3 regions of the Bacillus sp. NEB1478 genome follow, and region 2 is predicted to be linked to each of the others. Evidence: riboswitches for the same ligand, from Rfam matches in the RefSeq annotation. Region 2 holds a riboswitch; each other region holds the start of a gene.
What was found. A riboswitch is a leader RNA that binds a small molecule or an ion and turns the genes downstream of it on or off. The one in region 2 is predicted to bind S-adenosylmethionine.
Positions count from the first base shown of each region.

Region 1: it holds a riboswitch for S-adenosylmethionine, as region 2 does, so the genes downstream of both, RGB74_RS19985 (methionine ABC transporter ATP-binding protein) here and RGB74_RS09225 (bifunctional homocysteine S-methyltransferase/methylenetetrahydrofolate reductase) in region 2, are expected to answer to the same signal.
Region 3: it holds a riboswitch for S-adenosylmethionine, as region 2 does, so the genes downstream of both, RGB74_RS04345 (methionine ABC transporter ATP-binding protein) here and RGB74_RS09225 (bifunctional homocysteine S-methyltransferase/methylenetetrahydrofolate reductase) in region 2, are expected to answer to the same signal.

Region 1 covers NZ_CP134049.1:3,897,913-3,908,473, forward strand. The annotation lists gene RGB74_RS19930 (YaaL family protein) at 1-55, opposite strand, end outside; gene recR (recombination mediator RecR) at 73-669, opposite strand; gene RGB74_RS19940 (YbaB/EbfC family nucleoid-associated protein) at 680-997, opposite strand; gene dnaX (DNA polymerase III subunit gamma/tau) at 1,012-2,724, opposite strand; RNA gene ffs (signal recognition particle sRNA large type) at 2,833-3,097, opposite strand; gene tadA (tRNA adenosine(34) deaminase TadA) at 3,184-3,684, opposite strand; gene RGB74_RS19960 (cysteine hydrolase family protein) at 3,784-4,386, shown strand; gene RGB74_RS19965 (deoxynucleoside kinase) at 4,471-5,112, shown strand; gene RGB74_RS19970 (deoxynucleoside kinase) at 5,109-5,774, shown strand; gene RGB74_RS19975 (MetQ/NlpA family ABC transporter substrate-binding protein) at 5,817-6,626, opposite strand; gene RGB74_RS19980 (methionine ABC transporter permease) at 6,643-7,308, opposite strand; gene RGB74_RS19985 (methionine ABC transporter ATP-binding protein) at 7,298-8,311, opposite strand; SAM riboswitch class I at 8,380-8,486, opposite strand; tRNA gene RGB74_RS19990 (tRNA-Ser) at 9,140-9,232, opposite strand; gene serS (serine--tRNA ligase) at 9,325-10,561, opposite strand, start outside.
Region 2 covers NZ_CP134049.1:1,856,274-1,866,834, forward strand. The annotation lists gene sat (sulfate adenylyltransferase) at 1-432, shown strand, start outside; gene cysC (adenylyl-sulfate kinase) at 407-1,000, shown strand; gene RGB74_RS09200 (nitrite/sulfite reductase) at 1,015-2,643, shown strand; gene RGB74_RS09205 (DUF3906 family protein) at 2,661-2,882, shown strand; gene cobA (uroporphyrinogen-III C-methyltransferase) at 2,895-3,674, shown strand; gene RGB74_RS09215 (sirohydrochlorin chelatase) at 3,675-4,481, shown strand; gene RGB74_RS09220 (NAD(P)-binding protein) at 4,423-5,046, shown strand; SAM riboswitch class I at 5,048-5,162, shown strand; gene RGB74_RS09225 (bifunctional homocysteine S-methyltransferase/methylenetetrahydrofolate reductase) at 5,344-7,206, shown strand; gene metH (methionine synthase) at 7,199-10,561, shown strand, end outside.
Region 3 covers NZ_CP134049.1:917,580-928,140, forward strand. The annotation lists gene RGB74_RS04320 (toprim domain-containing protein) at 1-26, shown strand, start outside; gene RGB74_RS04325 (thioredoxin family protein) at 206-547, shown strand; gene sigI (RNA polymerase sigma-I factor) at 1,011-1,766, shown strand; gene RGB74_RS04335 (anti-sigma-I factor RsgI family protein) at 1,852-3,015, shown strand; gene RGB74_RS04340 (hypothetical protein) at 3,136-3,480, shown strand; SAM riboswitch class I at 3,558-3,676, shown strand; gene RGB74_RS04345 (methionine ABC transporter ATP-binding protein) at 3,762-4,787, shown strand; gene RGB74_RS04350 (methionine ABC transporter permease) at 4,780-5,448, shown strand; gene RGB74_RS04355 (MetQ/NlpA family ABC transporter substrate-binding protein) at 5,473-6,291, shown strand; gene RGB74_RS04360 (carboxymuconolactone decarboxylase family protein) at 6,836-7,216, shown strand; gene RGB74_RS04365 (YuzK family famiily protein) at 7,445-7,576, shown strand; gene sufC (Fe-S cluster assembly ATPase SufC) at 8,085-8,870, shown strand; gene sufD (Fe-S cluster assembly protein SufD) at 8,890-10,188, shown strand; gene RGB74_RS04380 (cysteine desulfurase) at 10,190-10,561, shown strand, end outside.

The DNA of each region.
Region 1 (10,561 bases), 1.9 Mb from region 2:
GGAGCAACTGTTGATCTCCGGACCGCTTCAAGCGCCCTTTACGGGAAAAAAACATGTAGCAAACCCCTTTTGTTAAATTTCTCTTCTTCCTTCAAGCGCCTTAGAAAGCGTTACTTCATCCGCATATTCTAAGTCTCCGCCTACAGGAAGTCCGTGAGCGATACGGGTAATTTTAATACCGGTCGGTTTTAAAAGCCGTGCGATATACATCGCAGTTGCTTCCCCTTCAATATTAGGGTCTGTCGCCATAATAACCTCTTGAACGCCTTCATCACTTAATCGTTTTAAGAGTTCGGCAATTTTTATGTCTTCTGGTCCTACTCCGTCCATTGGAGATATCGCTCCATGAAGGACATGATAAAGACCTCGATATTCTTTCATTTTTTCCATGGCGATGACGTCTTTTGAATCATGAACAACACAAAGGGTCGAACGATCTCGGCTGGAATCATCACAGATCATACAAGGATCACGGTCAGTAATATGAAAGCAGTTGGAACAATAGATAAGCTGACGTTTTGCATTTACTAATGCACGGCCAAAATCCAATACGTCATCTTCTTTCATCTCCAATACGAAAAATGCCAGGCGAACCGCCGTTTTCGGTCCGATGCCCGGCAATTTCATAAAGCTTTCGATCAGTTTAGATATCGGTTCGGGATAATGCATGGATTACTTCCTAGAATAAACCAGGAACATTTAGCCCTTTAGTGAATTTGCCCATATCTTGTGAAACCAACTCGTCTACTTTTTTAAGTGCATCGTTCGTAGCCGCTAAAACAAGATCTTGGAGCATATCAATATCGTCTGGGTCTACAACTTCCTCTTTAATTACAATATCAATGATTTCCTTGTGGCCGTTAGCTTTAACAGTTACCATACCGCCGCCTGCTGTACCTTCGATCACTTTATCTTTTAATTCCTCTTGTGCTTTTGCCATATCACGCTGCATTTTTTGCATTTGTTTCATCATATTGTTCATATTGCCTTTCATCATCTTACAATTCCTCCTTATTCGTTTTCGTTTTCTTCTTTTATCTCGATTAATTCATCGCCAACCAGCTTGATTGCTTCTGCGATCAGAGGATCTTCTTCCTTTTGTGCTTCTTCAGAAGAAGGCTGACCTTGCTGTTGTTCTTTAATGAATTCAGCTCTTATTTTTTGCCAGTCCGTATTTAATATGGACAGCATTGATAGGTTCTTTCCTATTGTACTATAAACTGCTTCTTCTACATAGCTTCTGTTGTTTTCTTGTGAAGCCATCTGGCGGTGAATTTCATGCTGAAAAGAAAGCAGAAATACTTGATCTGAACAGGCAGCAGGCTCTGCTCCTGACAGAAGGGCGTAGGCGCTGACTTTTTCTGAACGGATTTTATCCAGAATTTCGCCCCACATTCCTTTCAGTTCCACAAGGTTTGGTTTCTTTGCTTTTTTGAGCATCTCTTTAACTTGAGCGTTAGATGCTCCCCCGCCTCGAATGACTCTTTTTTCTTTTGGCTGTTCTTGGTCCGTTTGAGAAGAAGAGCTTTGCTGGCTATAACCGCCTTGTTTCATTTTAGAGATTTCTTGTTCCAGCTGTTCGATTCTTTGTAAAAGAGGCTCTGCAGATGTGCTATCCTGTTTAACAGAAACCGCTTCTTGTTTTTGATAGCAAATCTTGATGAACGTTGTTTCTAAAAAGATTCTTGGGTGATTTGTCCATTTCATTTCTTGCTGTGCCTGATTCAGCTGGCTGATAATCGAATAAATACTTTCCGTTTCGGTTGAATTAGCCAATTTATCAAACGTTTCATCGGTTGCGACTCTTTCGAGCAGTTCTTCGAGTTGAGGAGCCGCTTTGTACAGAAGCATGTCACGGTAATAATAAATCAGATCACCTAAAAACCTGACAGGATCTTTTCCTTCTTGTAAAAGGTTTGAAGTAATGGTTAATGCTTTAGATACATCTCTTTCTACAAACGCTTCTGCCATGTCTGAAAGATGTTTTTGAGAAGCAGATCCAGTTACCGAAAGAACATCTTCTACTCTTACTCTGTCATCGCTGTATGAAATAGCCTGATCTAGCAGGCTAAGGGCATCACGCATACCACCTTCTGCAGCGCGTGCTAATAATTGCAAAGCTTCATCTTCTACTTCTGTGCCGTTCGCATCCACGATTTCTTTCATTCGGCCGATCATTGAATTCGATGAAATCCGTTTAAAATCAAACCGTTGGCAGCGAGACACAATGGTCGCAGGAATCTTATGTGATTCAGTTGTAGCTAAAATAAATATGACATGACTTGGCGGTTCTTCGAGTGTTTTTAACAGTGCGTTAAATGCTCCGGTTGAAAGCATATGTACTTCATCAATGATATAGACTTTGTACTTTACCGATGATGGAGCAAATTTCACTTTATCGCGAATGTCACGAATGTCATCTACACCTGTATTAGAAGCCGCATCGATTTCCAGTACATCGGATATTGTTCCATTTGTGATGCCGCGGCACGCATCACACTCATTACACGGCTCAGAAACTGGAGCATTCTCGCAGTTCACGGCTTTTGCAATGATTTTTGCCGCACTTGTTTTTCCCGTTCCTCGTGGTCCTGAAAACAGGTAGGCATGGGAAAGCTTGTCCTGCATCAGGGCATTTTGTATCGTTTTGGTGATATGTTCTTGCCCGACCATATCTCTGAAGCTCTGTGGTCTCCATACACGGTAGAGTGCCTGATAACTCATCCCTTTGCCTCCCTTTACTCACAATTTCATCCTTCTTTATTATACTTAAACATTACAAAAAACTCACCCTTTAGAAAAGGATGAGTTATTGTTTATTATATAAGAATGCCGCGCACCTCTCTTTGGAGTAGTCAACCTATGCGTACAAACGCAGTTAGCTCAGCCCAGGTTGCCCCACGGCACACGAAGGAGTCCACTTACTGCTGCTTCCTTCCGGACCTGACAGGGTTCATGGGTCTCCGTTGCGCAGGACCAGGACCTCAACACCACTTACGTCCGTCAGACCATACGTTGAACTAACCGAGGAGAGGAGTTCAGCCTCGCTACAGCGGATTGCGAGTACAGGGCACCGCTACCTCCCCACCTAGCGCGACAAAGTGTATAACAATGTTAGAAGCACAATCAAATGTGCAAAATTTAGTATACTATGCTCTTCCTAAAAAAGCAACCGTTCAAGCCTTAATCTGTCGTTTTCCCCGCTTCCTTTTCCTTCCTTTTCCTGCTGCGTAAATCTCTAAAAAATCCTGAGAGAATCTCTTTGCACGCATCTTCTTTAATTCCAGAAATGACTTCACATTGATGGTTAAAACGATCTTCTTGCAACAAATTCATTAATGTTCCAGCACATCCGCCTTTTGGATCTTTTGCGCCATAAACAACCCTCTGCACTCTCGAAAGTACAATCGCTCCTGCACACATCGCACAAGGTTCAAGTGTGACATAAAGAGTTGTCCCTTCCAGCCTCCATGCACCGGTTGCTTTACAAGCTTCATCAATCGCGAGAATTTCCGCATGAGCAATGGCTCTTTTCTCCACTTCCCGCAGGTTGTGCGCTTTTGCAATCACTTGATCGTCTTTTACTAAAACGGCACCGATCGGAACTTCACCAATATCGGCTGCTTTTTGTGCTTCTTTTAACGCTAATTCCATATAAAACTGATCTTTTTCAAATTGGTCCATAATTTCCGCTCCAAAGTTATTGATGATAGAGATTATACAAAAGGTTTTGTTAATAATAAAGGAAGGTATGGTTTTATAAAAAGAAGGAAGTGGGGTCTTATGACAAATCCTCAAAACAAAATCCCTGTCGCTATGCTTATTATAGACGTAATTAATGACTTTAAATTTGAAGAAGCTCCCTTATTACTAAAAACTTCTGCGTTCATCGCCGATAAAATTAAAGATTTAAAAATAAGATGCAAAGAAAAAGGAATTCCAGTCATCTATGTAAATGATAATTTTGGACAATGGCAATCAGACAAACAAAAATTAGTTGAATACTGTTCTAAACAAGCGGGAAGTCATTTAGTAAAAACACTGATTCCGAATGATGACGATTATTTTGTCGTTAAACCTAAGCACTCAGGATTCTTTTCCACTCCGTTGTCTTCATTATTAAATGAGCTCGGGGTCGAAACTTTAATTTTATCCGGTATTGCCGGAAACATTTGTGTACTGTTTACAGCTAATGATGCCTATATGAGAGATTATTCACTTTATACACCATCAGATTGCATCGCATCAAATATCGATGAAGATAACGAACGAGCTTTGATTTTAATGGAAAAAACGTTAACAGCGACGATCAGTCCAAGCCATAAATTAGACTTGTCAGCTATTATAGAAAAAACAAAAGAAAACAAGCAAAGAACAATATATTAACTATCCACCTTTTCCAATCCTATGCTACAATATTCTTTGTCTGTAATTTTTCGTTTTGTTAAATGAAAGGGAGGAAAAGGGAAGATGAATTCAACCCCCTTTATCGCAGTAGAAGGGCCGATTGGCGTAGGGAAAACATCACTTGCAAAAGCTATAGCGGAGCACTATGAATTTCAATTATTAAAGGAAATTGTAGAAGAAAATCCTTTTCTCGGAAAATTTTACGACAACATTGACGAGTGGAGTTTTCAAACCGAGATGTTTTTTCTTTGCAACAGGTATAAGCAGCTTGAAGAGATTCAAGATCAATATTTATCTAAACAGATTCCTGTTGTTTCCGATTACCATATTTTCAAGAACCGTATTTTTGCAGGACGTACATTAAAGGACCGTCATCATCATAAATACATGCAATGTTTCGATATTTTAACGGAAGATATGCCTGTTCCAAATATGATTATTTATATGAACGCAAGCCTTGATACATTGTTAAAGCGTGTTAAACAGCGTGGAAGGTTTATCGAACAAAACATGGATCCTGCATACTTAGAACAGCTTGCTGCTGATTATGATACATTCATGTCCGCATTTAAGAAACAGCATCCGGAAATACCTGTGCTGACTTTTAACGGAGATGACATTGATTTTGTTGCGTATGAAACGGATAAAGAGAAAATCTTTTCCTTAATAGATGCAACTTTGAAAAAAGGAGAAGTTGCAAAATGAACAATAAGCAATTCGGCATACCGAACGATGCTGTAATTACTGTTGCAGGGATGGTTGGTGCCGGTAAGTCAACATTGACAAATGCTCTTGCAAAAAAATTAAACTTTCGCACCTCTATGGAGAAAGTAGACAATAATCCATACTTAGAAAATTTCTATCATGATTTTAAAAGATGGAGTTTTCATCTTCAAATCTTCTTTTTAGCAGAACGTTTTAAAGAACAAAAAAGAATGTTTGATTACGGCGGCGGTTTTGTACAAGACCGTTCCATTTATGAAGACACAGGGATCTTTGCACGTATGCATTATGACAAAGAAAACATGTCAGAGGTGGATTATGATACATATACCCGCCTATTTGAAGCCATGGTGATGACACCTTACTTCCCTCAGCCAGACTGCTTAATCTATCTAGAAGGCACATTGGATGACATCTTGGGACGCATTCAACAAAGAGGACGCAAGATGGAACAGGAAACACCTGTATCCTATTGGGAAGAAATGTATGACCGCTATGAAAAATGGATTGCATCCTTTAATTCATGTCCTGTGCTCAGAGTGAATATTAACGATTATGATCTTCGTAATAATCCTGAATCGATCAACCATATCGTTGAAAAAATTGCACAAAAAATTGAAGCGAAACGAGAAGTTCGCTTATGATAAAAAGCCCCGGTAATCACTTTAAGTGAACCGGGGCTTTTCTTATTTTTTCATCCATTCAGGTTTGCCGAAACCTTTGAACTCTTTATCAATTTCTTCTTCAAATTCTTTTGACTCAACGACTTCTTTTAAATCTTTTGCAAACTGTGATTTAACATCTTTCGTGTTAACAACAACTCGGTTCCGATAAAGATCTGGCATCTTTTCAAGCTGAATGGCATCAAGCAGATCCATTTTTGCTGCCAGTGCAAAGTTTCCTGGAACAGCAGCGATATCCGCACTTTGGACTGCTCGTGGAAGCTGTGCTGCTTCTAATGGTTTGAAGTTAAGTTTTTTCGGATTATCTTTTACATCCTTTTCAGATGCTGTCAGCTGGTTGACATTATCTTTTATTGTAATAAGACCTGCATCTTGAAGCATGATCAATGTACGAGCAAGATTTACTGGGTCATTTGGAATCGCCAGCGTGCTTCCCTCTTTAATAACGTCCAGGGATTTAAATTTGTCAGAATACAACCCCATAGGTGCAGTTGGAACGATAATGACCTCAGATAGTTTCAAGTTCTTTTCTTTAGCAAAGTTCTCCATATACACTTTGTGCTGAAAAAGGTTCGCATCCAAATCTCCTTTTGATAATGCAAGGTTTGGCTGAATGTAATCACTAAACTCAACGACTTTTACTTTATAACCCTTTTTCTCAAGTGATGGTTTGATCGCTTTATTAACCATATCTGAATAAGGTCCTGCAGTTGCTCCAATCGTGATTTGCTTTTCCTTTGAATCGGTTGAGGAACAAGCTGTTAACGCTAAAAAGAATAGTGCAGTCAGTATTGTGAATATTAATTTTTTCATAAATGGTTTCTCCTCTTTATCTTTTATTTACTTTACGTGCTAATTGATCACCAAGAAGCTGGAGCAATTGAACGATTATGATTAATAACAAAACTGTCGTGATCATTATCGTATTGTCATAACGGTAGTAGCCGAATCGAATGGCAAAGTCCCCGATCCCGCCGCCGCCAACGATACCAGCCATTGCTGAGTAACCGATTAAACTGATGGCTGTAATCGTGATGGCTTGAACAATGCCAGGCTTTGCTTCAGGCAGCATCACCTCTCGTATAATCATCCACGGTGAAGCACCTACTGCAATGGCTGCTTCAATCACGCCTTTATCTACTTCACGTAAAGAAGCTTCGATTAGCCGAGCGAAAAAAGGAATGGCAGCTACTGACAACGACACGGAAGCTGCTTTTGGTCCTATCGTTGTTCCAGTAATTAATTGGGTGAGCGGGAGCAGTGCTACAAGCAAGATGATAAATGGAACAGAACGAATCAAGTTAACAAGCAATCCCGCTGCATGTTTAATGTACAAGTTCTCAAACAGCAAACCTCGATCGGTTACGAATAGTATGATGCCTAACGGAAGTCCGGCTAATAACGATATACTTAATGAGATCGCGACCATATATGTCGTCTCAAAAAAAGCCTTATTTAAATCTGGGAGTATTGAAGTTATTGAATCAAGCAGCATTTTTCACCACCTCCAAGCTATCTAATTTGGTCGTAATGTAGGAAATGGCTTTCTCTATTTCTGATGCATCACCGATCAGTTCCATAATGAAGATGCCCAGAGGCGTTTCTTGGATATACTCGATTTTGCCATGCAGAATATTTCCTTTGAGTTTAAAGTTTTGAAACAGTTCAGAAACGACTGCTTCTTCTGCGACTGCTCCTTTGAAATGAATTTTGATAACAACTCCTCTTCTGCCTGCTAAAAGTTGTTCAGGTAAATTCATTTGCAGCACACTTCCAATGAAAGTTTTAGTCAGCTCTTCTTTTGGATGAGCAAATATATCGTATACGTCTCCAAGTTCGATAATCTCTCCACCCTGCATGACTGCCATTCGGTGACAAATCTCTTTAACTACTTCCATCTCATGAGTAATAAGTACAATCGTTATACCGAGCTTTTTGTTGATTGACTTTAAAAGATTTAAAATTGATTTTGTCGTACTTGGATCGAGCGCAGATGTAGCTTCATCACATAGCAAAACTTTTGGATCATTCGCGAGTGCCCTTGCGATTCCAACACGCTGCTTTTGTCCACCGCTTAACTGTGAGGGGTACTGGTCACTCTGGTTCTCCAAGCCGACAAGTTTTAACAGCTCTAATGTCTTTTGCTTAATTTCTTCCTTTGGTTTATTTGCAGCTTTTAGAGCAAATGCAACATTTTCAGAAACTGTCTTCGCACTTACTAAATGAAAATGCTGAAAGATCATTCCTATCTTTAACCGCTCTTTTCGAAGGCTTTTTTTATCTAAGCTAGTAATAGATATCCCATCAATTAAAATCTCGCCTGAAGTTGGTTTCTCCAATAAATTCAAACAGCGCAGAAGTGAACTCTTACCGGCACCGCTGTATCCTACTATTCCAAAAATTTCGCCTTTTTGGACAGTTAATGAGACATTCTTTACTCCAACAATCTCTCTTCCTTTAGCCGAATAAATTTTTGTTACGTTACGAACCTCTATCATCTGTTCTCCCCCTTTAAACATAAAGAAACCCTCTTCACAACTGGAAGAGGGCGAATATACATGCAATCGACTTATCTTCCAGAATGACACGCATTCTGCAGGAAGTAGCACCGTTCCCATTATGGAGGTTGCTGGACGTCATAGGGCCTGATCCCTCGGTCTCTCTTAATAAGTGTTGAATATTCAATTAATTAATTGTCATCATACTACCATCTTGAAAGTTCTGTCAATATAATTTTTTAGTCCTTTAAAGTGTAAACGCTTACATTTACTACTGTGAAATTGACGGCTAGATGCGAGGAACAGATTCTATTTTGATAAATGAATGCTATTGAAATAATACACCTCCGATTACTCGGTGCAACTCGGAGTACTGACGAAAAGATTCGCCGCTTATCATTCCAATCATTTGTTCATTTAGAAGCAAGAAGGTCAAGGAAGCAAAGTTGCGAGGAACAGAGCGTATTAAAAAATACGTGAGTACCACAGAAACACAGCTGACAAAGAGATTCACAGCTTATCATTCCAATCATTTGTTCATTTAGAAGCAAGAAGGTTGAGGAAGTGAAGTTGCGAGGAACAGAACGTATTAAAAAATACGTGAGTACCACAGAAACACAGCTGACAAAGAGATTCACCGCTTATCATTCCAATCATTTGTTCATTTAGAAGCAAGAAGGTTGAGGAAGTGAAGTTGCGAGGAACAGAACGTATTAAAATACGTGAGTACCGCAGAAACAAGACTGACAAAAAGATTCTCCGCTTATCAATGAACAAATAACAAAAAACCCACTCAATCAATATGATCAAGTGGGTTGAATATGTATATGGAGGAGGTAGAGGGATTCGAACCCCCGCGGGTCGTTAAACCCCTGTCGGTTTTCAAGACCGATCCCTTCAGCCGGACTTGGGTATACCTCCGTGTGACTGACAAGAACTATATTAACATGATTCACTTTTTAGTGTCAACATTTTTCATAAAAAAAAGAGAGGGGAATTCCTCTCTTTTTCATTTACTTCAATACCTCTTTATTGCCCATGTATGGACGCAGTACTTCAGGAATGATAACAGAACCATCTTCCTGCTGGTAGTTCTCTAAAATAGCGGCAACTGTACGGCCTATAGCTAATCCAGAACCGTTCAATGTATGAACCAATTCAGGTTTGCCTTTAGCTTCTCTGCGGAAACGAATTTGTGCACGGCGTGCTTGGAAGTCTTCAAAATTTGAACAAGAAGAAATTTCACGGTAAGCACCATAGCTTGGAATGTATACTTCAATGTCATATTTTTTTGCAGCTGTAAAGCCTAAATCAGCAGTACACATGCTTAGAACACGATATGGAAGATTTAATAACTGAAGAACCTTTTCAGCATGACCTGTAAGTTTTTCTAGCTCTTCATAAGAATCTTCCGGCTTTACAAAACGAACAAGCTCTACTTTGTTAAACTGATGCTGACGAATCAATCCACGTGTGTCACGGCCAGCAGATCCAGCTTCAGAACGGAAACATGCGCTGTACGCAGCATATGCAATCGGCAATTCATCAACGGTTAGAATTTCATCACGGTGCATGTTTGTTACTGGCACCTCAGCCGTTGGAATCAAGAAGTAATCTTCTTCACGGATTTTAAACGCATCTTCTTCAAACTTTGGAAGCTGACCAGTGCCTGTCATGCTCTGACGGTTCACTAAATATGGAGGAAGTACTTCCGTATATCCATGTTCATCTTCGTGTAAATCCATCATAAAATTGATGAGTGCTCTTTCTAGTCTTGCTCCTAGCCCTTTATAAAAGGCAAAGCGGCTTCCAGTTACCTTTGCAGCACGCTCAAAATCTACGATGCCAAGGTCTGTAGCAATATCCCAATGTGCTTTTGGTTCAAAAGCGAACTCAGGTACTTCTCCCCAGTGGCGGACAGGTACGTTATCGTCTTCTGTTTCACCAATCGGTACACTCTCATGCGGAATGTTTGGAAGAGTAAGCATGATTGTATTCAGATCTTCTTCTACTTGTCGAAGTTCATCATCGATTGTTTTAATTTTATCGCCTACCTCACGCATCTCAACAATAAGATGGTCAGCATCTTTCTTTTCACGTTTAAATTCTGCGACTTGTTTAGATACTTCATTACGTTTAGATTTCAACTTTTCTGATTCACCGATCAGTTCACGACGACGACTATCTAATGCTTCAAATTGATCTAACCCAGACAAGTCTTCCCCGCGTGCAGCCAGTTTTGTTTTCACT
Region 2 (10,561 bases):
CGATATGCTGGCCCGCGAGAAGCCATTTTCCATGCGTTAGTTAGAAAGAATTTTGGCTGTACTCATTTTATCGTTGGCCGTGATCATGCAGGGGTCGGCAATTATTATGGAACGTATGAAGCGCAAGAGATTTTTACACAGTTTACTTCTGAAGAACTTGGCATCACACCCATGTTTTTTGAACATAGTTTTTATTGTACGAAATGCGAAGGTATGGCTTCTTCAAAAACGTGTCCGCATGGTCAAGATGATCGGGTAATTCTGTCGGGAACAAAAGTTAGAGAGCTTTTAAGAAATGGAGAGTTGCCTCCAAGCACGTTTAGCCGCAAAGAGGTAGTTGAGATACTAATAAATGGTTTAAAGCGTCATGAAGAAGAATCCAAATTAAAAGGAGATCAGCATGAGCATACAGCAAAATATAATTTGGCATGAGTCAACGATAACGAAAGATGACAGAAGAAAGCAGAATGCACATCACAGTTTTGTTCTTTGGTTCACTGGACTCTCGGGTTCAGGGAAATCTACCCTATCAAACGCCTTAGCGAAGGAACTATATGAAAGAAGAATAGGAAACTATGTATTGGATGGTGATAATATTCGAAATGGATTAAATGCAGATCTTGGTTTTTCTGATGAAGACCGCACAGAAAACATCCGCCGAATTTCCGAAGTATCAAAGCTTTTTGTGGATAATGGTACGGTAGTCTTAACTGCATTTATATCGCCTTTCTTAGAAGATAGGAAGAAAGCGAAAGAAATTGTAGGCGAGGATGAATTTATCGAAGTGTTTGTAAAATGTCCATTAGATGAGTGTGAGAAACGAGATCCAAAAGGACTTTATTTTAAAGCTAGAAATGGTGAAATTCCTGATTTCACGGGTATTGATTCCCCGTATGAAGAACCAGATCAACCGGCTTTAACGATTGAAACGAACAAACAATCTATCCCTGATTGTGTGGATACGATTATTGAGTACTTGGAACGAAGACAGCTTATTTAAGAGGAGATGATAATATGGCATATGATAAATTCTGGTCGGAAAATCTAAAGCTGAATAAGACTGAACAGAAAAAACTTGTAAAAGACGGTCTCAAAATCTTTGAGGATATTCCTTATTATGCTGCGAATGGATTCTCTTCCATTCCAAAAGAAGAATGGGATAGTTTTAAATGGGCAGGGCTATACTTGCAGCGACCAAAAGAAGATGGCTACTTTATGATGAGGATCAATGTCCCATCAGGTATTTTAAATTATGAACAGGTGAAGACATTAGCAGGTATTTGTAAGGATTACGGAAGAAGTGTTTTCGATATTACAACACGTCAGGCGATCCAGTTTCATTGGTTAACAATTGAGGAAATACCTGATATTTTTGAACGTTTAAGCGCAGTCGGACTATCGAGTGCAGGTGCATGTGGTGATATAACAAGAAACATAATGGGGAACCCCTTAGCTGGAATCGATCCCAATGAGCTTTTTGATACTTCAGGGGTTGTGAAAGAGGTGTATGAGTTTTTTCAGCATAATGAAGATTTCTCAAACCTGCCTAGAAAATACAAATTGTCGATTAGTACGAATGTGAAAAACAGTGCACATGCAGAAATTAATTGTGTAGCTTTCACTCCCGCTACCAAAAATATAAATGGCAAACAGGTTGCTGGGTTTCATATTAAGGTTGGCGGAGGATTATCTGCTAGACCTCATTTGGCTAAACCATTAGATCTGTTTATTGAACCTAATCAAGTAAAAGAAGTTGCAATTGCGATTACGACGATTTTCAGGGATTTTGGATACCGTGAAAAACGGCATCTCGCGAGACTTAAGTTTCTCATGGCGGACTGGGGGCCAGAGAAGTTTAAAGACAAAGTTTTGGAATATACAGGACCTCTCCCAGATAAAGGTGATGATGCGCTTACTGGATGGAATGCAGGGTATTTCTATGGTGTGCATCCACAAAAACAAGAGGGATTAAGCTACATCGGATTTAATGTACCAGTAGGCCGATTAGATGCAGATGAAGTGTTGGAAATTGCACGTATATCCGAAAAGTATGGCAATGGTGAAATCCGGACATGTAACTCACAGAACTTGATTATTCCAAATATCCCCCATGAGAATGTCCATGCTTTGCTGAAAGAGGAAGTTTTTAAACGGATTTCAATCGAACCAAGATCTTTTATTGCCTATTCAGTTTCCTGCACAGGGACTGAATACTGCAACCTGGCATTGGTCGAAACCAAGAAACGTATGCACCGGCTTGCAGAACGACTGGATGAGCAGATTGCACTTGATGTGCCAGTTCGAATCCATATGGTTGGGTGCCCGAATTCATGCGGACAGAGACAAATTGCAGATATCGGATTGCAAGGAGTGTTAATGCGTACAAAAGACAAAAAGATGGTTGAAGCATTTGAGATCTATGTTGGAGGAACATTAAATGAAGGTGGTAAATTCAATGAGAAATTGAAGGGTAAATTCGAGACTGGCCAATTAGACGAGGTTTTGTTTAATCTGCTCACCTTTTTTAAAGAAACGAAACTTCCTTCAGAAACTTTCTTTGACTACGTAAATAGAACCGGTCTTGACCAGCTTCAGTTAGAGCTGGATGAAATCTCTGGACGTTTAGCCGAACAAGTTTCATAAATCAGGAGGTTAATAATATGTATTTATATCGTTTCGAAGTTACTTCAAGTTCTGAAGTGATCGATGTAGTTATTGCCGCTTCACGAGATGAGCAGGCGTTTCAACTCGTGGAGGTTGAGCTAGAGAAGTATTTTTTAAAAGAACCTGAAATTGATGATATATCACTTTATGAAAAGAAAAAAATAAGATCTGGAAATGGCTTTGTACTCTATGAACGGGAAACGATAGTAAACAATTAAGGGGTGAGAATGATGGGAAAAGTTTATCTTGTTGGAGCGGGTCCGGGAGATCCGGGTTTAATAACTGTAAAAGGGCTGAGATGTATTCAAGAAGCGGATGTTATTTTGTATGATCGGCTTGTCAATAAAGAACTCCTGTCATACGCGAAACCGCATTGCGATTTAATTTATTGCGGTAAGCTCCCAAACTATCATTCAATGAAACAGGAAACAATCAACAGTTTCTTAGTCAAGCATGCACAGAAAGGGAAAACCGTCACACGACTAAAAGGAGGGGATCCATTCGTCTTCGGCAGAGGCGGTGAAGAAGCTGAGGCACTTGCAAAGAATCATCTGTATTTTGAAGTCGTTCCAGGAATTACTTCTGGTGTTGCAGCCCCTGCTTACGCAGGAATCCCTGTTACACATCGAGGAATAAGTTCGAGTTTTGCTTTTGTAACGGGACACCGGAAAAATGGTGAAAGTGAAGAACTGAAATGGGACAGTCTCGCGAAAGGCATTGATACTTTGGCGATTTATATGGGAGTTGGAAATCTGCCATATATATGCTCTAAACTGATTGAAAACGGCAAGAGCGAGACAACACCTGTTGCATTAATACACTGGGGTTCACTAGAAGAACAACGAACAGTTACAGGTACCCTCTCGACAATTGTAGAAATTGTAAAGAGAGAAAGAATAGAGAACCCGAGTATGATTGTAGTAGGAGAAGTGGTCCGTCTTAGGGAAGAATTAAGCTGGTTTGAACAACTGCAAGGAAATCAGCAAGCCGTGATGAGCGGAGCATTGTAGATGCAAGCATTACTTTTAATCTGTCATGGAAGCCGGTTAAAAGAAGGGAGTAACGAAGCAATATCCTTCGTCCAGCAATGTATAGAAAATATAGACACACCCATAAAAGAAATCTGCTTTCTTGAACTTTCTGAGCCTTCAATTAAAGAAGGTTTTGAAACTTGCATCAAAAAAGGAGCAACCAAAATTGCCGTCGTACCAGTCCTATTATTATCTGCAAATCATGCTAAAAAAGATATTCCAAAAGAGCTGTTCGAGTTACAGAATCAATACCCTGATGTAGAAATAACATATGGCCGTCCATTTGGAGTACATCAATCCATTTCTGACTTGTTATGGGAAAAGATAAGTCAAAAAGTCAGCGGTTTAAAAGATACATCTTATGTACTCCTGATCGGACGAGGAAGTTCAGACCCAGATGTTAAAAGGGACCTTGAAGCGATCGCGCATCATTTACAGCTGCAAAACCGTGTTCCACAAATTAAAGCTTGCTTTCTAACTGGTTCTGTACCAAGCTTTGAAGATGCCTTAACAAAAATTGATAAATATTGTGATCAAGTTGTAATTGTACCGTATTTATTGTTCACCGGTCTCCTTTTAAAGGGGATAAATAAGACCATCAATCACTACAAACGACAGAACGAAAAAGAAGTTGTATTATGCAATGCGCTTGGATATCACCCTATTTTAAAAAAGGTATTACAGACTCGTATAACCGAGACGCTATATAATAAGGAGAAGGATGCTTTTGTACCCTATTCATTTGAATCTCGCAAACAAGTTAGTGGTGATAGCAGGTGGGGGTAAGATTGCTCTGCGTAAAATTCAGGGTCTAGTAGAAACTGGGGCAAATATAACGGTTGTAAGTCCTGATGCAGTTTCCGAAATAAAAGAACTGTATACTCAAAAAAAACTTAAGTGGATATCAAGGGAAATCGAAGCAAGTGATTATACAGACGCATTTTTGATTATTGCTGCAACAAATGATCATGCAACGAATGCATGGATTGCCTCACAGGCTGTCGATAAGCAACTTATAAATGTTGCTGATCATCCGGACTTAGGCAATTTTATCGTTCCTTCTGTTGTTAGAAGAGGGAAGCTAGTATTCTCTGTTTCTACGAGTGGATCAAGTCCATCACTTTCTAAAAAAATCAAAAAAGAGCTAGAAAATACGTATTCTGCTGACTATGAATCATATGTTGATTTTTTATATGAATGCCGTGTTCTTGTGAAAAAACTCCATAATGGACATGAACGACGCATTGCTCTCGAAGAACTAATTAATAGACAATTCTTACAATCTGAAATATTACGAGAACATTATAAACAACAATTAATAAATAATGTTTCAACAAAAATCGAATACTGAAATCTTATCCAGAGAGGTGGAGGGAATGGCCCTGTGAAACCTCAGCAACCAGCAGCTGCTTCAAGCTGAAAAGGTGCTAATTCCTTCAAGTTTACTGGAACTTGTAGAGATAAGAAGACCAAAACTCAGAAAAGTCTTCTTAATTAGAAGACTTTTTTTTATTCAATATTAAAAGCAACTTGTCACAAAAGGTTGAAATCGGCGTTGAAAGTAATTTAAGTCGATCGTATTAGCGCTACTAAGGCGGATGGTTAAAGTTCAGTCATTCAGCCAAGTTATCTTTATGGGAGGCAGAAGATGGGTATATTAACAGATTTAAAACAAAACAAAATTTTGATTGGTGACGGTGCTATGGGCACACTCTTGTATTCTTATGGAACAGACTTTTGTTATGAAGAACTCAACCTCTCACAGCCTGATCAAATTCTGAATATCCATCATGCCTATATAGATGCCGGAGCAAATATCATTCAAACGAATTCGTATGCAGCAAACTATTCCAAACTTGAGCGTTACGGGCTCCAAGATTCAGTAAAGGAAATAAACAGTGCAGCTGTTCAGTTAGCCAGAAATTCAACGAAAAATAATGAATATGTTGTGGGAACAATTGGCGGTATCCGTGGAATTAAACCAAATAGAATACCAATGGAAGAAGTGAAACGCAGCTTTCGTGAACAATTATATTGTCTTTTAATGGAGAATGTAGATGGTATTTTATTAGAAACGTATTATGATTTAGAAGAATTGCAAACTGTTTTAGAAATCGCTAGAAGAGAAACAGATCTACCTATCATCTCCCAGGTATCTTTGCAGGAAGTAGGTATTATGCAGGACCGAACACCGATAACAGAAGCACTCGCTAAATTAGAAGCGAGTGGAGCAGATATTGTAGGTCTTAACTGCAGACTTGGTCCTTATCATATGCTAAAAACACTTGAAGAAGTCCCAATCCAAAAACACGCCTACCTTTCTGCTTACCCGAATGCCAGTCTTCCTTCTTATAATGATGGAAAGCTGCAATATGAAAGCGATGCCGAATACTTTAAAGAATGTGCCCGCGCCTTTCGGGATCAAGGTATTCGGTTACTTGGCGGTTGCTGTGGTACAACTCCAGCTCACATACGAGCGTTCTCTGAAGAACTAAAGGATGCTGAACCGATAACTGAGAAAGAAATAATGAAAAAACATAAAAAAATCGTTGTTCAGCCACCGTCTTCTCCTGCTAAACCAAAGATAACACCGCTTCATGAACAGGTGAAAAATAAGCAATCAATCATTGTTGAATTAGACCCGCCTAGAAAGTTGAGCACAACTCGTTTTATGGAAGGAGCTAATGCGCTCAAAAAGGCTGGCATTGATGCACTCACTCTTGCGGACAATTCCCTTGCTTCACCAAGAATATGTAATTCTGCTCTTGGATCCATCGTTCAATCACAGGTGAACTTGCGGCCGCTCGTTCATGTTACGTGCAGAGATCGGAATTTAATCGGATTGCAGTCGCATTTGATGGGACTTCACACAAATGGTATTAACGAAATTCTCGCCGTAACAGGAGATCCTACTAAAATTGGGGATTTTCCAGGTGCATCTTCGGTTTATGATGTAACATCTTTTGATTTGATTAAGCTGATCAAGCAATTTAATGAAGGTGTCTCGTTATCAGGAAAAGATCTTGGTGAAAAGACTTCATTCTCTGTCGGAGCCGCTTTTAACCCGAATGTAAGGCATATAGATAAAGCGGTTGAGCGATTAGAGAAAAAAATAGAATGCGGAGCGGATTATTTTATTAGCCAGCCTGTTTTCTCAGAAGAGCAGCTCATCAAAGTACATGAAGCCGTTAACCATATCGATAAACCAATATATATCGGTATCATGCCGCTCATCAGCAGTCAGAATGCAGAATTTCTTCACCATGAAGTACCTGGTATCAAACTTTCAAACTCGGTACGAGAGCGTTTGGCAAAATATAAGAATGATCCAAAGCAGGCATCAGAGGAAGGTTTATTTATTGCAAAGTCTTTATTGGATACTGCTATGGAGTTATTTAACGGAATCTATCTTATTACCCCCTTCATGCGTTATGAACTAACAGTCGAACTAGCAAATTATGCCCGAGCTCACAGTCCTTTTCAACTTGTAAGGAGGTCTCAGAATGCCTAATGATATATTCCAACAACAGCTAAACAAAAAAATCTTAATTATGGATGGCGCAATGGGAACGATGCTGCAGCAAGCACAGCTTACTGTCGATGATTTTGGAGGTGAAGAATATGACGGGTGTAATGAATATCTAAATATCACAGCTCCTTCTGTAATTGAATCCATTCATCTAACATATTTAAAAGCAGGAGCAGACATTATAGAGACCAATACTTTTGGAGGTACGGATCTCGTACTCGATGAGTATGATCTTGGAGCTAGAGCCTATGAAATAAATAAGATTGGAGCAGAACTTGCTAAAAAAGCGGCTGATCAAATTTCAACTGCGGAGTGGCCGCGTTTTGTCGCAGGTTCATTAGGTCCCACTACGAAGACGCTGAGTGTAACAGGCGGAACGACTTTTGATGTTTTAAGAGATGCATACGCAGAGCAAGCGCGCGGTCTTATTGACGGGGGGGCAGACCTCCTCTTATTAGAAACTAGCCAAGATATGCTCAATGTAAAAGCAGGTTTTCTTGGAATCGAACAAGCGTTCTCGGACAGTGGAAAACGACTCCCTTTAATGATATCCGGCACGATTGAACCGATGGGAACAACTCTTGCTGGTCAGAATATAGAGGCATTTTATATTTCTCTTAAACATATGAATCCTATTGCAGTTGGCTTGAATTGTGCAACAGGACCGGAATTTATGCAAGATCATATCCGATCACTTTCTGATTTGGCATCGACTGCAGTAAGCTGTTACCCGAATGCAGGACTTCCAGATGAAGAAGGCAATTATCATGAGACAGCTGAAACATTAGCAAAGAAATTATCCGGTTTTGCTGAAAAAGGGTGGTTAAATATTGTTGGTGGATGCTGCGGCACGACACCAAAGCATATTGAAGCTTTATCTAACGTAATGAGAAAGTATGCGCCACGCAAAAGGCAAACAAATAAAACGCACATGGTGTCTGGAATTGAGCCATTTATCTATGATGATCCAACATTGCGTCCCATCATGGTTGGTGAGCGGACGAATGTGATCGGTTCACGAAAATTCAAACGATTAATCGCCGAGCAAAAATTTGAGGAAGCTGCAGAAGTTGCAAGAGCTCAAGTAAAGGGCGGAGCGCATGTATTAGACATTTGTTTAGCAGATCCCGATCGTGATGAAAAAGAAGATATGGAGCAATTCATGAAAGAAGTGGTGAAAAAAGTAAAGATTCCTTTTGTGATTGATTCGACGGATGAAGAAGTATTGGAGATTGCACTAAAATACTCTCAAGGGAAAGCAATCATAAACTCCATAAACTTAGAAGACGGAGAAGAACGTCTCGAAAAAGTGATCCCGCTTCTTCATAAGTATGGAGCTGCGGTGGTCGTTGGGACGATCGATGAAAAAGGAATGGGTGTTTCAGCAGATCGTAAATTAGAAATTGCTGCACGATCTTATGATTTGCTAGTTAACAAATATAACGTCTCTCCATCTGATATTATTTTTGATCCACTTGTGTTTCCAGTCGGAACAGGTGATGAACAATATATCGGATCAGCGAACGCAACGGTGGAAGGAATTCGAATTATTAAAGAGAGGTTTCCGGAGTGCCTAACGATACTAGGTGTAAGTAATGTGTCATTTGGACTTCCCCCTGTTGGCCGTGAAATTCTAAATGCCGTTTATCTATATCACTGTACACAAGCCGGATTAGATTACGCCATTGTCAACACAGAAAAACTAGAACGTTATGCTTCCATATCAAAAGAAGAAATCACGATGGCTGATGAGTTGCTTTTTAAAACAACCGAAGAATCACTTGCTGTTTTTACTGATTTTTATCGGGGCAAAAAGAAAGAAACAAAGTCACAGCTTCCGAACATGACGCTCGAAGAAAGACTTCAGTATTATATTTTAGAAGGTACAAAAGAGGGGTTAATCCCTGATTTAGAAATTGCGTTAAATCAGTATGAGACACCACTTAAAATCATAAATGGACCACTCATGGATGGTATGAAGGAAGTAGGCCGGCTATTTAACGATAACCAGCTCATTGTAGCTGAAGTACTTCAAAGTGCAGAAGTCATGAAAGCATCTGTAGCTCATTTAGAACCGCACATGGAGATAAATGATGCATCCTCATCAAAAGGAAAGGTGTTGTTAGCAACGGTAAAAGGGGACGTCCATGATATTGGCAAAAATTTGGTGGATATCATATTGAGCAACAACGGATTTCAAGTGGTCGATTTAGGAATCAAAGTCACTCCTTTGGAACTGATTGAAGCGGTAAAGAAAAACAAACCAGATATCATTGGACTGTCAGGTCTACTCGTGAAATCTGCCCAGCAAATGGTATTAACAGCAAATGATATGCGAGAGGCAGATATATCAACTCCAATACTAGTAGGAGGCGCCGCTTTATCTAGAAAATTTACAGATACAAAAATATCTAAGGAATACGAAGGAATGGTATTATACGCAAAAGATGCTATGGAAGGACTGTCGCTTGCCAATCAACTACAAACGCCTGAAGATTGTGAAAGGCTCACCATTGAACAAAATGAAAAGAAAGTTTCGATTGCATTAGACATGGGTGTTTCTACAGGCAGCGCAGCTACGGCAACGGCTGTTAAAGTTCGTTCAAAAGTTTCACAATCAGTGTCTGTACACATTCCTCAGGATACGAAAAGACACATATTACGTAACTATTCATTATCCCATATTCAGCCTTACATCAATTTGCAGATGCTGTTAGGTCATCATCTTGGGATAAAAGGGAAGATATCAAGATTAATAGAAGAAAAAGACGAAAAAACACTGGAGATTAAATCCCTCGTTGATAATCTTCTAAAAGAAGCAAAAGAAAAAGATTTAATCAATCCATCTGCTATGTATCAGTTTTTCCCTGCGCAATCAGATGACGAAAGTGTAATCGTCTACGATCCAGCCGATCAAAAAACGATAATCGAACGATTTGACTTTCCTCGTCAAACAAAAGAACCGTATTTGTGTATAGCCGACTACCTTAAGTCAAAGGAGAGCGGGGAAATGGATTATGTTGGTTTCTTTTCTGTAACAGCAGGCACTGGTATACGTGAACTTGCACAGGAATTAAAGCAAGAAGGACGTTTTTTAGAAAGTCATGCACTGCAAGCATTAGCACTTGAAACAGCAGAAGGCTTTGCTGAACTCATTCATCAGCAAATGAGAGACCGATGGGGGTTCCCTGATTCTGTAGACTTTACAATGAGAGAGCGTTTTTCTGCACGATATCAAGGACAGCGTTTTTCTTTTGGTTACCCCGCATGTCCTGAACTTGAAGACCAGCAAAAACTATTTAAGCTGATTCAACCAGAGGATATCGGAATACAGCTA
Region 3 (10,561 bases), 940 kb from region 2:
ATATTCATAAAAATTGTTTAGGATAATCAAAAACAGCCTCTTTTCCCCCTTTGTAATCATCAGTTTTTCCTGGTGAGCGGGTAAAGGAGGTTTTTGACTTTTTACATAGAAACCATTGTCAAAGCTTTTTTTAAGCGGAAATTCATGATTTCATGATATCCTAATAGCACAAAATCTCATTACAAATAGTATGGAGTTTATGAATATGAATGAAATCACACGAAATAACTGGAATTCAACAATAGAATTATCTCGTAAGGAACCCTTTTTTCTCTATCTAGAAACTCCGTTATGCGGTACATGCAAAGTAGGGAAAAGAATGTTTGAGGTAGCATTGGCAACGATTGAAGGCCAATCTGACAGCAGTGACTCTATTCAATCAGGGGTATGTAATATTAACAGCATGCCTGAGCTCGCTGAAAAATATGGAATTACAAGCGTACCTTGTCTGCTGGTACTATCAAGGGGAATTGTGATAAAACGTATTTATGCACTTCAATCCGCTGGAGATTTATATAAAACGATGACTGAAATCATTAGAAAGTAAATTTTTTATTAAAAAAAATGTGGTTTAAGCCCCATAATGAGTAAACAACATTCTAGTTCTAATGAAAAGTCCTTTTTTCGGGGGTTTTTCTCAAAACAAAATATGGTAATTAAATGTCGCTGACACACTTCTATGTAATAAAAAGGAGTGTGTTTTTTATGTCGGATAATGGCGTACAAGCCTTATTAGAATAGGTTTTTTGGTAAATAAAGAAGAATTATCTGTTATTTTTGCAAATTCAGTAATTTAACAAGAAAGTCACAAATGTTACGGTGGCTGTAATATTGTTATAGAACTGTATCCTACAAATGTCAAAAGTCATGGTATAAATGATTAGGAGAGCTTGATTGATGTTTGCTCCCAGTGTAAATGTGGTAAATAAGAATGATTTGTTTAAAACAAAAAAATAACTGATTTTAAAAATAACCGGTAAGCAATTTATTAACAGAGGTGATTGATAATCATGACATCATTAAATTTAAACGCTGTATTTCCTTTAGCAAAGAATAAACTAACAAGCATAGAAGACAAGGTATTAACGATCCAGCAACGAGAAGATGAAAAATTAAGAAACGAACTTATAGATGACTATCAACCATTTATTAAAAAAGTAACTTCAAAAGTGTGCAGTCAATATATAGATCGAACAATGGACGAGTTTAGTGTAGGTCTTTTTGCCTTTAATGAAGCAATCGATCAGTATCAAGAAGGGCAAGGAAGCCGTTTTCTATCGTTTGCCGATATGGTAATCAGACGCCGTGTAATCGATTATATCCGTAAAGAAGTTCGTCAAAACCGATTGATTTTTCTTCAGCCTGATGAAGAAGACGAAGAAGGCCGTTTAGAAGAGAGCTATGCTGAACAAAAAGCAGCTATGGATCATTTTGAAGATCAGCTCCAAGTAGAGAATCGTGTATATGAAATTGAAGAATACCAAAAGATGTTAAAAACGTTTGGCTTAAACTTTAAAGTATTAAGCAAACACTGTCCTAAACACGTTGATGCACGCGAAAACGCTAAAGAAATCGCACGTCTACTGGCAGAAAATGAAGAACTTGCCGCATTCTTGAAAGAAAAGAAACAATTACCGATAAAAGATTTATTAAATATGGTATCCTGTAGTCGAAAAACGATAGAGAGAAATCGAAAGTATATAATAGCAGTATCATTAATATACTTGGGCGATTTCCAAGCGCTGAAATCTTACATTCAGCCTTAAGGTGAAGTAATATAATTGTGAGGTAAGAGAAGCATTCTCTTACCTGCAATTTCCTACTGATCCTGCTACGTGCGGGGGGATATCATTGAAAAGCGGCATTGTTATAGAAATAAACAATAAAAAAGCAACTTTGCTTATGAAGGATGGTACGTTTGTTACGGTGAAAATACCTAAAGGAAAACGTCCTCTCGTAGGGAAGGAATACCAGACTTCTTATTTTTCTTTCAAAAAGAGAAGTCTTTTTGCGTTGCCTTCACTATCTTTATCTGTAGCCGTCTTAGTGGCTTTTGTTTTTTTATCTGGCATTATTCCCATTGGCAGCCAGTCTGCTGCAGCAGCTTACGTAAGCTTTGATATCAATCCTAGCTTAGAGGTTGGTGTGAATGACGAAATGAAGGTTGTTGAACTTTCCGCTTTTAATAAAGAAGCTAAACAATTAATAAAAAAGCATCACTTGTCGATTGATGAACATCCTTCATTCCAAGTGTTTGCCAACCAGCTTATAAACGCTTATGAAGCGGAAGGATATATGAAGTCAGATCATTCAATGCTGATTACAACCGTTTCAAGTGAAAAAGGAAACGGTAAAACGGAAGCAGAGCTCGATCAAGCGGTTAATTCAATAGTGAAACAAGCTGTCATTAAGTACCCCGTGGCAATAACGGTAACGGAGACAAACCGTGATACACGTAAAAAGGCTGCGCAGCTTGGTGTATCCTCAGGTAAACTGACTGCTTTTCAAAAAGCCAATAAACAACAGGTGCCTATCCAAGAAAAGATTATTAAAGAAGCTAACATTCAAGATCTTCAAAAGAAAGCAGCTGTTTCGTCTAAAGACATAAAGGTGATTCCACATCCTAAGCAGATGCATACACCTGATCCTGATAAATCGAACAATCATACAGATCGACCTGCACAACAACGGAATCATGAATCTAAAGAATACATTGTAAAACCGAACAAACATAATAAACTGCATACAGAGTCAAAGAACCGTAATAATAATAGTCCTGTCCGTGAAAAAAATTACGGAAAGCCAGATTACAAAAACAATAACAGAAGTCAAAATAGCAATGAATCAAACAATAAACATCAAGAAAATCGAAAGCAAAATTATTCTGAACAAATTAAAACGAACCCTGATTCCCATCATAATGGCAGGAACGGGAACGGAAGAAGCAATGAGCAAAGCAAAAATAGCAACGGTCATAATGGCAGCGAAACAGGGAAAAGCAGACATAATCACTAAAAATGGTTAAACCTGTCGTAATTCCAAAAACGATTCTTTAGAGCTGTCGAAAGCTTTATAAAGGTATACCATCATTCCTCACGAACAAGAAAAAGTAACAATCAATTCGGGGGGATCTTTATGTTGGATGTACACTTTTTTGAAGAACAGATTGCCAGAAGTCCATATCTGCTTTTGTATAACATTCCGGTTAAGCCGAACTTCGAAATGTATGATGATACAACGCTTAAGATAGGTTACAAAGAAGGCAACAGCAACCGAATTGTCATTTTTAAAGGAAATCCAAACTATCTGATTTTGATGTTAGAAGGAAAGATGAAACTGACTACCCTCTTGCGGCAAGAAATGGTCGAGTTTCAAGGGACGTTAAGACAGCGGCTTAAATGGGAAGCGATTTTTTATCTAAGTTCTCACTGGGAACAAATATCTAGTGGGCTAATGTTCAAAAATGCGAAAAAAGTTTGACACCTATCGACAACGATGTTATTATTCTTCACATCGACTTTAAAATGTTTCGCTTTAACTTAATAACGCAACGCTTTAACTTATCACGAGTGGTGGAGGGACTGGCCCTATGAAACCCGGCAACCGCTAGTTGGCTTATTGTCAGCTAGAAAGGTGCCAATTCCTGCAGGACATTATTTGTCTTGGGAGATGAGGAGAATGCGCATATATTATGCCTTTCTGCTCATATTGAAGCAGAAGGCATTTTTTTATTTTTTATTTAGGAAATGAGGTTAGGTATTTTGATTAACTTACGATCAGTCCGTAAAGTCTTTCAAACCAAAGATGGTGAAGTAAAGGCTGTTGATACGGTAGATTTAACAATAAATCAAGGAGAAATATACGGGATTATCGGATATAGCGGTGCTGGAAAGAGTACGCTGATCCGCATACTGAACATGCTGGAAAGACCAACGAGCGGTTCAGTTTCAATCGGTGGAAAAAACATGTCTGAGCTTTCTTCAAAACAGTTAAGAGAAGCCAGGCAAGAAATCAGCATGATCTTTCAGCACTTTAACTTGCTTTGGTCAAGAACGGTTCGGGAAAATATCGCTTTTCCTTTAGAAATTGCAGGTGTAAAAAAGGCTGAGATTAACAAACGAGTAGAGGAACTCATTAATCTTGTCGGTTTAGAAGGCAGAGGCGGATCTTATCCCTCCCAGCTTAGCGGCGGTCAAAAGCAGCGTGTTGGTATAGCAAGAGCTCTGGCGAATCAGCCAAAAGTATTATTGTGCGATGAAGCAACTTCCGCACTTGACCCGAAAACGACGGACAGCATCCTCGATCTCTTAGTAGAGATCAATAAAAAACTTGGTTTAACAATTGTACTGATTACACATGAAATGCATGTTATCCGAAAAATATGTCACCGCGTAGCCGTAATGGAAACCGGTAAAGTTGTTGAAGAAGGAGATGTATTGAGCGTATTTAAAAACCCTGCTCAAAACATTACCAAAGACTTTGTTAAACAAGTGACAGAACCTGAAGAAACTGTTGATACAATTAAACAATTTATTGATGGATTCCCTGAAGGCAAGATCATTCAGCTCACTTTTGTCGGAGGTCGTACTGGGCAGCCGCTCATTACAGAATTGATTCGAAATTATGAGGTAGATGTTAATATCCTTCAAGGGAAAATTTCGCAGACACAAAATGGTCCGTATGGGACGCTGTTTATTCAAATTAAAGGCAGTGACTCTGCCCTAGAAAAAGCGATGAAATTTTTGGACAGTGTGCAGGTTGAGGTTGAGGTGATTCATAATGCTTAGTATTTGGTTCCCGAATGTTCAATGGGATGCAGTCATTCAGGCGACAAATGAAACATTATACATGTCGGCAATATCAGTAATCGTTACATTTATCTTAGGTCTTGCCCTGGGATTAGCTTTGTTTTTAACATCGCCAGGAAACTTATGGGAAAACAAATTTTTAAATGGATTGATCGCCGTTGTTGTCAACGTGTTCCGTTCGATTCCATTTATTATCTTGATCATACTTCTTATTCCGTTTACCCGCTTTCTAGTAGGAACAATGCTAGGAGCAGAAGCAGCTTTACCTGCTTTGATTATAGGAGCGGCACCATTTTATGCACGAATGGTAGAAATCGCTTTGAGGGAGATTAATAAAGGGGTAATTGAAGCAGCAAGATCAATGGGTGCAACAAATGCCCAAATCATATTTAAAGTGCTTATTCCTGAAAGTTTGCCGGCACTAATCTCTGGAATCACCGTTACAGCGATTGCTCTTGTAAGCTACACGGCAATGGCAGGTGTCGTAGGAGCAGGGGGGCTAGGTAACCTTGCTTATATGGAAGGCTATCAAAGAGATAACGCTGACGTAACACTAGTTTCCACCGCGCTAATCTTAGTGATCGTATTTATTATCCAATGGATAGGAGATCGAATTACGACTGCTTTAGATAAAAGATAACACCACAACAAGGAGGAAAATTATATGAAAAAAATCTTAACAGTATTACTTCTCGCTGTAGTTGCAGCTGCTCTTGCTGCCTGCGGCAACAAAACAGAAGGCGGTATCAGCGACAAAAAAATTATTGTAGGAGCTTCAAATGTTCCTCACGCAGAAATTCTTGAAGAAGCGAAGCCGCTATTAAAGAAAAAAGGTATCGAACTTGAAATTAAAACATTTCAGGATTATGTACTTCCAAACAAATCTTTAAACGAAAAAGAAATTGGAGCTAACTACTTCCAGCACGTTCCTTATATGGAATCTCAAATGAAAGACCATGGCTATAAGTTCGTAAATGCAGGCGGTATTCACATTGAGCCAATCGGTGTTTATTCTAAAAAATACAAATCTCTAAAAGATCTGCCGCAAGGTGCTACAATTATTATGTCTAACTCAGTAGCTGACCATGGCCGTATGCTTGCTATATTAGAAAAAGAAGGCTTAATTAAAGTTAAAAAAGGTGCAGGTTATGAAGCACAAATAAAAGATATTGAAGAAAATCCTAAGAATATTAAGTTCAAAGCTGATGTTGATGCCGGGATGCTGCCAAAGGCTTATAAAAATGGCGAAGGCGACGCTGTCATGATCAACACAAACTATGCAATCGATGCAGGATTAAATCCACAAAAAGATGCCATTGCAATTGAAGGCAATGATTCACCATTTGTTAATATTATCGCTGTTCGTAAAGGTGACGAAGACAAAAAAGCAGTGAAAGAATTAGTAAACGTATTGCATTCTAAAGAAATTCAAGACTTCATTAAGAAGAAATATAAAGGTGCAGTCGTACCAGTAAATAAATAAAGAGTGAAAAAGGGTGGCTCAACTGAGTCATCCTTTTTTCTTTATTAAAGGCTCTTTTCGTATTCATTGGTGCTTTTGAAAGTAGTTGATATCCGTTACAGGATGCTCGCTTTCCGCGGGGCAGACGGTGAGCCACATTCGTACGTTTCACGTATAAGTGTCTCACCTGTCTAGCTGCAGCGGTTAGCCCCTCGAGGTCAAAAGTGTAATGGTCCTGAAGGCAAAAAGCGCCTTCTTAGCCCCTTTCCCTTTTGCTTGTCGGGGCTGATCAAACCGCTTTCGCTTTTCGGACTGCCCGCCTGTCCCGCAGGACTAGGAAGGCTTCGGCAGCATAAACATCCCACGAAGAAAATGTGACTTTCATTTTCGAGGAGTCTCACACCTTACACTCCAATCAACCTGACATTGGAGTCAAATTACAAAAATGCCTCAGAATCAACAATCTTTTAGAAAAGAGCCTTATTAAAAGACTTTTTTTACATATCAGCTTCGTTAAAAACTCATACTAATTTTGTTTACTATTTAAGTGACAGGAGTGTTAAAAATGAAACAAGAAGAACAGCCGATGAAAGGTTCGAATTCAACCCAGCATCATTTAATCCGCTACAAAGAGGGATTAGGGAAATATAACGAACATATGCCTGAGCTTACACATGCATACAGCGAATTTACGAAACATTGTTTTAAAGAAGGTGAAATATCCGAGAAGAATAAACAGCTTATTGCACTTGGAATCAGTATTTATTCACAAGATGAGTATTGCATCATTTATCATACTAAAGGGTGTCTCGACCAAGGCTGCACTGAAAACGAAATATTAGAAGCTGTTGGCGTTTCAGCAGCATTTGGCGGCGGTGCTGCAATGAGTCAAGGTGTAACACTTGTTCAAGAATGCATCCAGGAACTCAATAAACCAAGACATTAATTTAAATGGGGTTATGCAAAGAAATCGAGAGGATATGGCAGGAATTCTAAGGATGTTTCTGATGTGTCTACTGTGCATTACGAGAGAACTCCATACACTAGTGTACCGTGTGATATGCAAGTTGGGTATTGTGATTATCCTTGTTATGATAAAACCAATTAATCATGAAAGGATTGATTTATTATCCACCCCATAAAAACAAAACATACTACTGAAATGGAAAAAGCAATGCATCAATCACATGGTTGCGGTTATGCAGAGTATGACAGGGATTTGGAAAAACGCTTAGATGTTGAAAAAGAACGTGAAAAAGAGTACAAAAAAGGTTTAGAAATCGCAGCAAATGCGGCGAACCACTAAAAGCCTTCAGTCATTCAAATATAATAAATAAACGATAAGCTGACTCAATTATGGTATTAACCATGGATGAGCCAGCTTTTGTATTTTTTTAGATCCATTTCGTTATTTATTGACATAAATGGACAGAAATAAATGAAGTAAATGAAAAACACTTAAATTTTTATTGTAGTTATTTAGGAAAATGAAAAATACGAGCGCTATTCGAATAATACGAGGGAAATCAGAAAAAATACGAGCGAAATTCTAAATCCATACATGGAATTTCATAAGCACGATACACAACCAACGAAGCAGAAGCCTCTTTATTCGAACCCATTCAAATTGACTGTGTGCACTTAAAAATTTTTGTGCTTTAAGTGGCTGAACAATTATTTCCTCATTTCTTTTACCCTCGTTCCTTGAAGATACTTTTCATTTGTTATAAGATTAGAATGAGAATAAATTGAGAATGGCTATTCTATGCCTATTATCAAAAATCTTAGTTAGATTTCATATTGGAGGTTGTATTATGTCAGCACCTAATTTAAAGATTGAAGGTCTTCGCGTTTCAATTGAAGATAAAGAGATTGTTAAAGGTCTAGATCTCGAAATAAATGGTGGAGAAATCCATGCAATTATGGGACCAAACGGAACAGGAAAGTCTACTCTTTCTGCAGCGTTAATGGGTCACCCGAAATACGAAGTTACTTCTGGTAAAGTAACTTTTAATGGTGAAGATCTGCTTGAGATGGAAGTAGATGAGCGTGCGCAAGCTGGATTGTTCTTAGCTATGCAATATCCATCTGAAGTAAGCGGTATTACAAATGCAGACTTCCTTCGTTCTGCAATCAATGCAAAACGAGAAGAAGGCGAAGAAATTTCTCTAATGAAGTTTATCCGTGAGTTGGATAAAAAAATGGATCACCTTGAAATCGATAACACATTTGCACACCGTTATCTTAACGAAGGTTTTTCCGGTGGAGAAAAGAAGCGTAACGAAATTCTTCAAATGATGATGCTAGAGCCGAAAATTGCGATTCTTGATGAAATCGACTCTGGATTAGATATCGATGCACTTAAAGTAGTAGCTAAAGGTGTAAATGAAATGCGCAACCCTGATTTTGGCTGCCTGATCATTACTCACTATCAGCGTCTATTGAACTACATCACACCAGATAAAGTACACGTTATGATGCAAGGACGCATCGTGAAATCTGGTGGACCTGAGCTGGCTCAACGTCTTGAAGCGGAAGGTTATGACTGGATTAAAGAAGAGCTAGGTATTAAAGACGAAACTGTTGGCCAAGAAGCGTAAGCAATAAGGGGGACTATACATGTCAGTTGATACGAGCCTAAGATTTGATAAGGACTACGTAACCGGTTTTTCTAACAGCAGACAAGAACCCGCTTGGTTGCAGGAACTTCGTTTGCAAGCATTGGAACTAGCGAACAACTTGCCGATGCCAAAACCAGACAAAACAAAAATCGATAAATGGAATTTTACTGAATTCAAGCATGAAGCAACTGGGAATGCAGTAGCTTTCAATGAACTTCCTGAAGATGTTAAAGCTTTGATCGGAACGGAAGAAGAAGCAAAGAACGTTCTTGTTATTCATAACGGGAACCTTGTATATTTCACATTAGAAGAAGAAGTAAAGTCACAAGGTGTTATTTACACTGACTTGCTTACAGCTGCAAAAGAAAACGAAGATTTAATGAAGAAATACTTCATGAAGGCAGTTGCGGCTGATGAAAATCGTTTAACAGCTCTTCAAGCTGCACTAGTTGTAAATGGAGCTTTTCTATACGTTCCTAAAAACGTAGAGGTGTCTTCGCCAATTCAAGCGATTTACTATCAAGACGATGAAGCAGCGTTATTCAACCACGTGATCCTTGCTGTGGAAGATAACAGTTCTGTAACGTATGTAGAGAACTACCTTTCTACAAATGACACAACTGAATCTGTAGCAAACATCGTTTCTGAAGTATACGCTGGCAGTGGTTCAAAAGTGGTTTATGGAGCAGTTGATAACCTTGCAAAAGGAATGACTTCATATATAAACCGCCGAGGACGTGCAGACCGCGATGCTCGCATTGAATGGGCACTTGGTCAGTTCAATGACGGAAATACAGTTTCTGATAATACAACACACCTTATTGGAGACGGTTCATTTACTGATACTAAGACAGTAACGATTGGTCGCGGAGATCAAAAACAAAACTTCGTGGCACAAATTTTTAACCACGGAAAACATTCTGAAGGTTACATTCTTACTCACGGGGTAATGAAAGATAACGCCAGCTCTATTTTTAACGGAATAACGAAAATTGAGCATGGTGCTACAAAGTCTCATGGTGAGCAAACTGAACGTGTTCTTATGTTAAGTGAAAAAGCACGTGGTGACGCGAATCCGATTCTCTTGATCGATGAAGATGATGTAACTGCAGGACACGCAGCATCTGTAGGCCGTATTGATCCGCTTCAAATGTTCTACTTAATGAGCCGCGGAATTGCAAAAGCTGAAGCTGAGCGTTTAATTATTCACGGATTCTTGGCACCGGTTGTTAGCCAAATGCCTCTTGAATCTGTTAAAAAGCGTCTAGTCGAGGTTATTGAAAGGAAAGTAAGCTAGTATGAGTGCAAAGGAATGGAGAAAGCTGTTTCCTATCCTAGACCAGGAAGTTAACGGCAAACCTCTCGTTTACCTTGACAGTGCCGCCACTAGCCAAAAGCCTATTCAAGTCATTGAAGCACTAGATAAATATTACAAAGAATACAATTCAAATGTGCACCGTGGAGTTCATACTCTCGGAACCCGCGCAACTGATGGCTATGAAGGAGCACGAGAAAAGGTACGCCGATTTATCGGTGCGAAATCTACTCAGGAGATCATCTTTACTCGTGGTACGACTACAGCCATTAATACGGTTGCGAGAAGTTATGGCAATGCGAACCTGACTGAAGGTGACGAAATTGTGATCACACCAATGGAGCACCACAGCAAT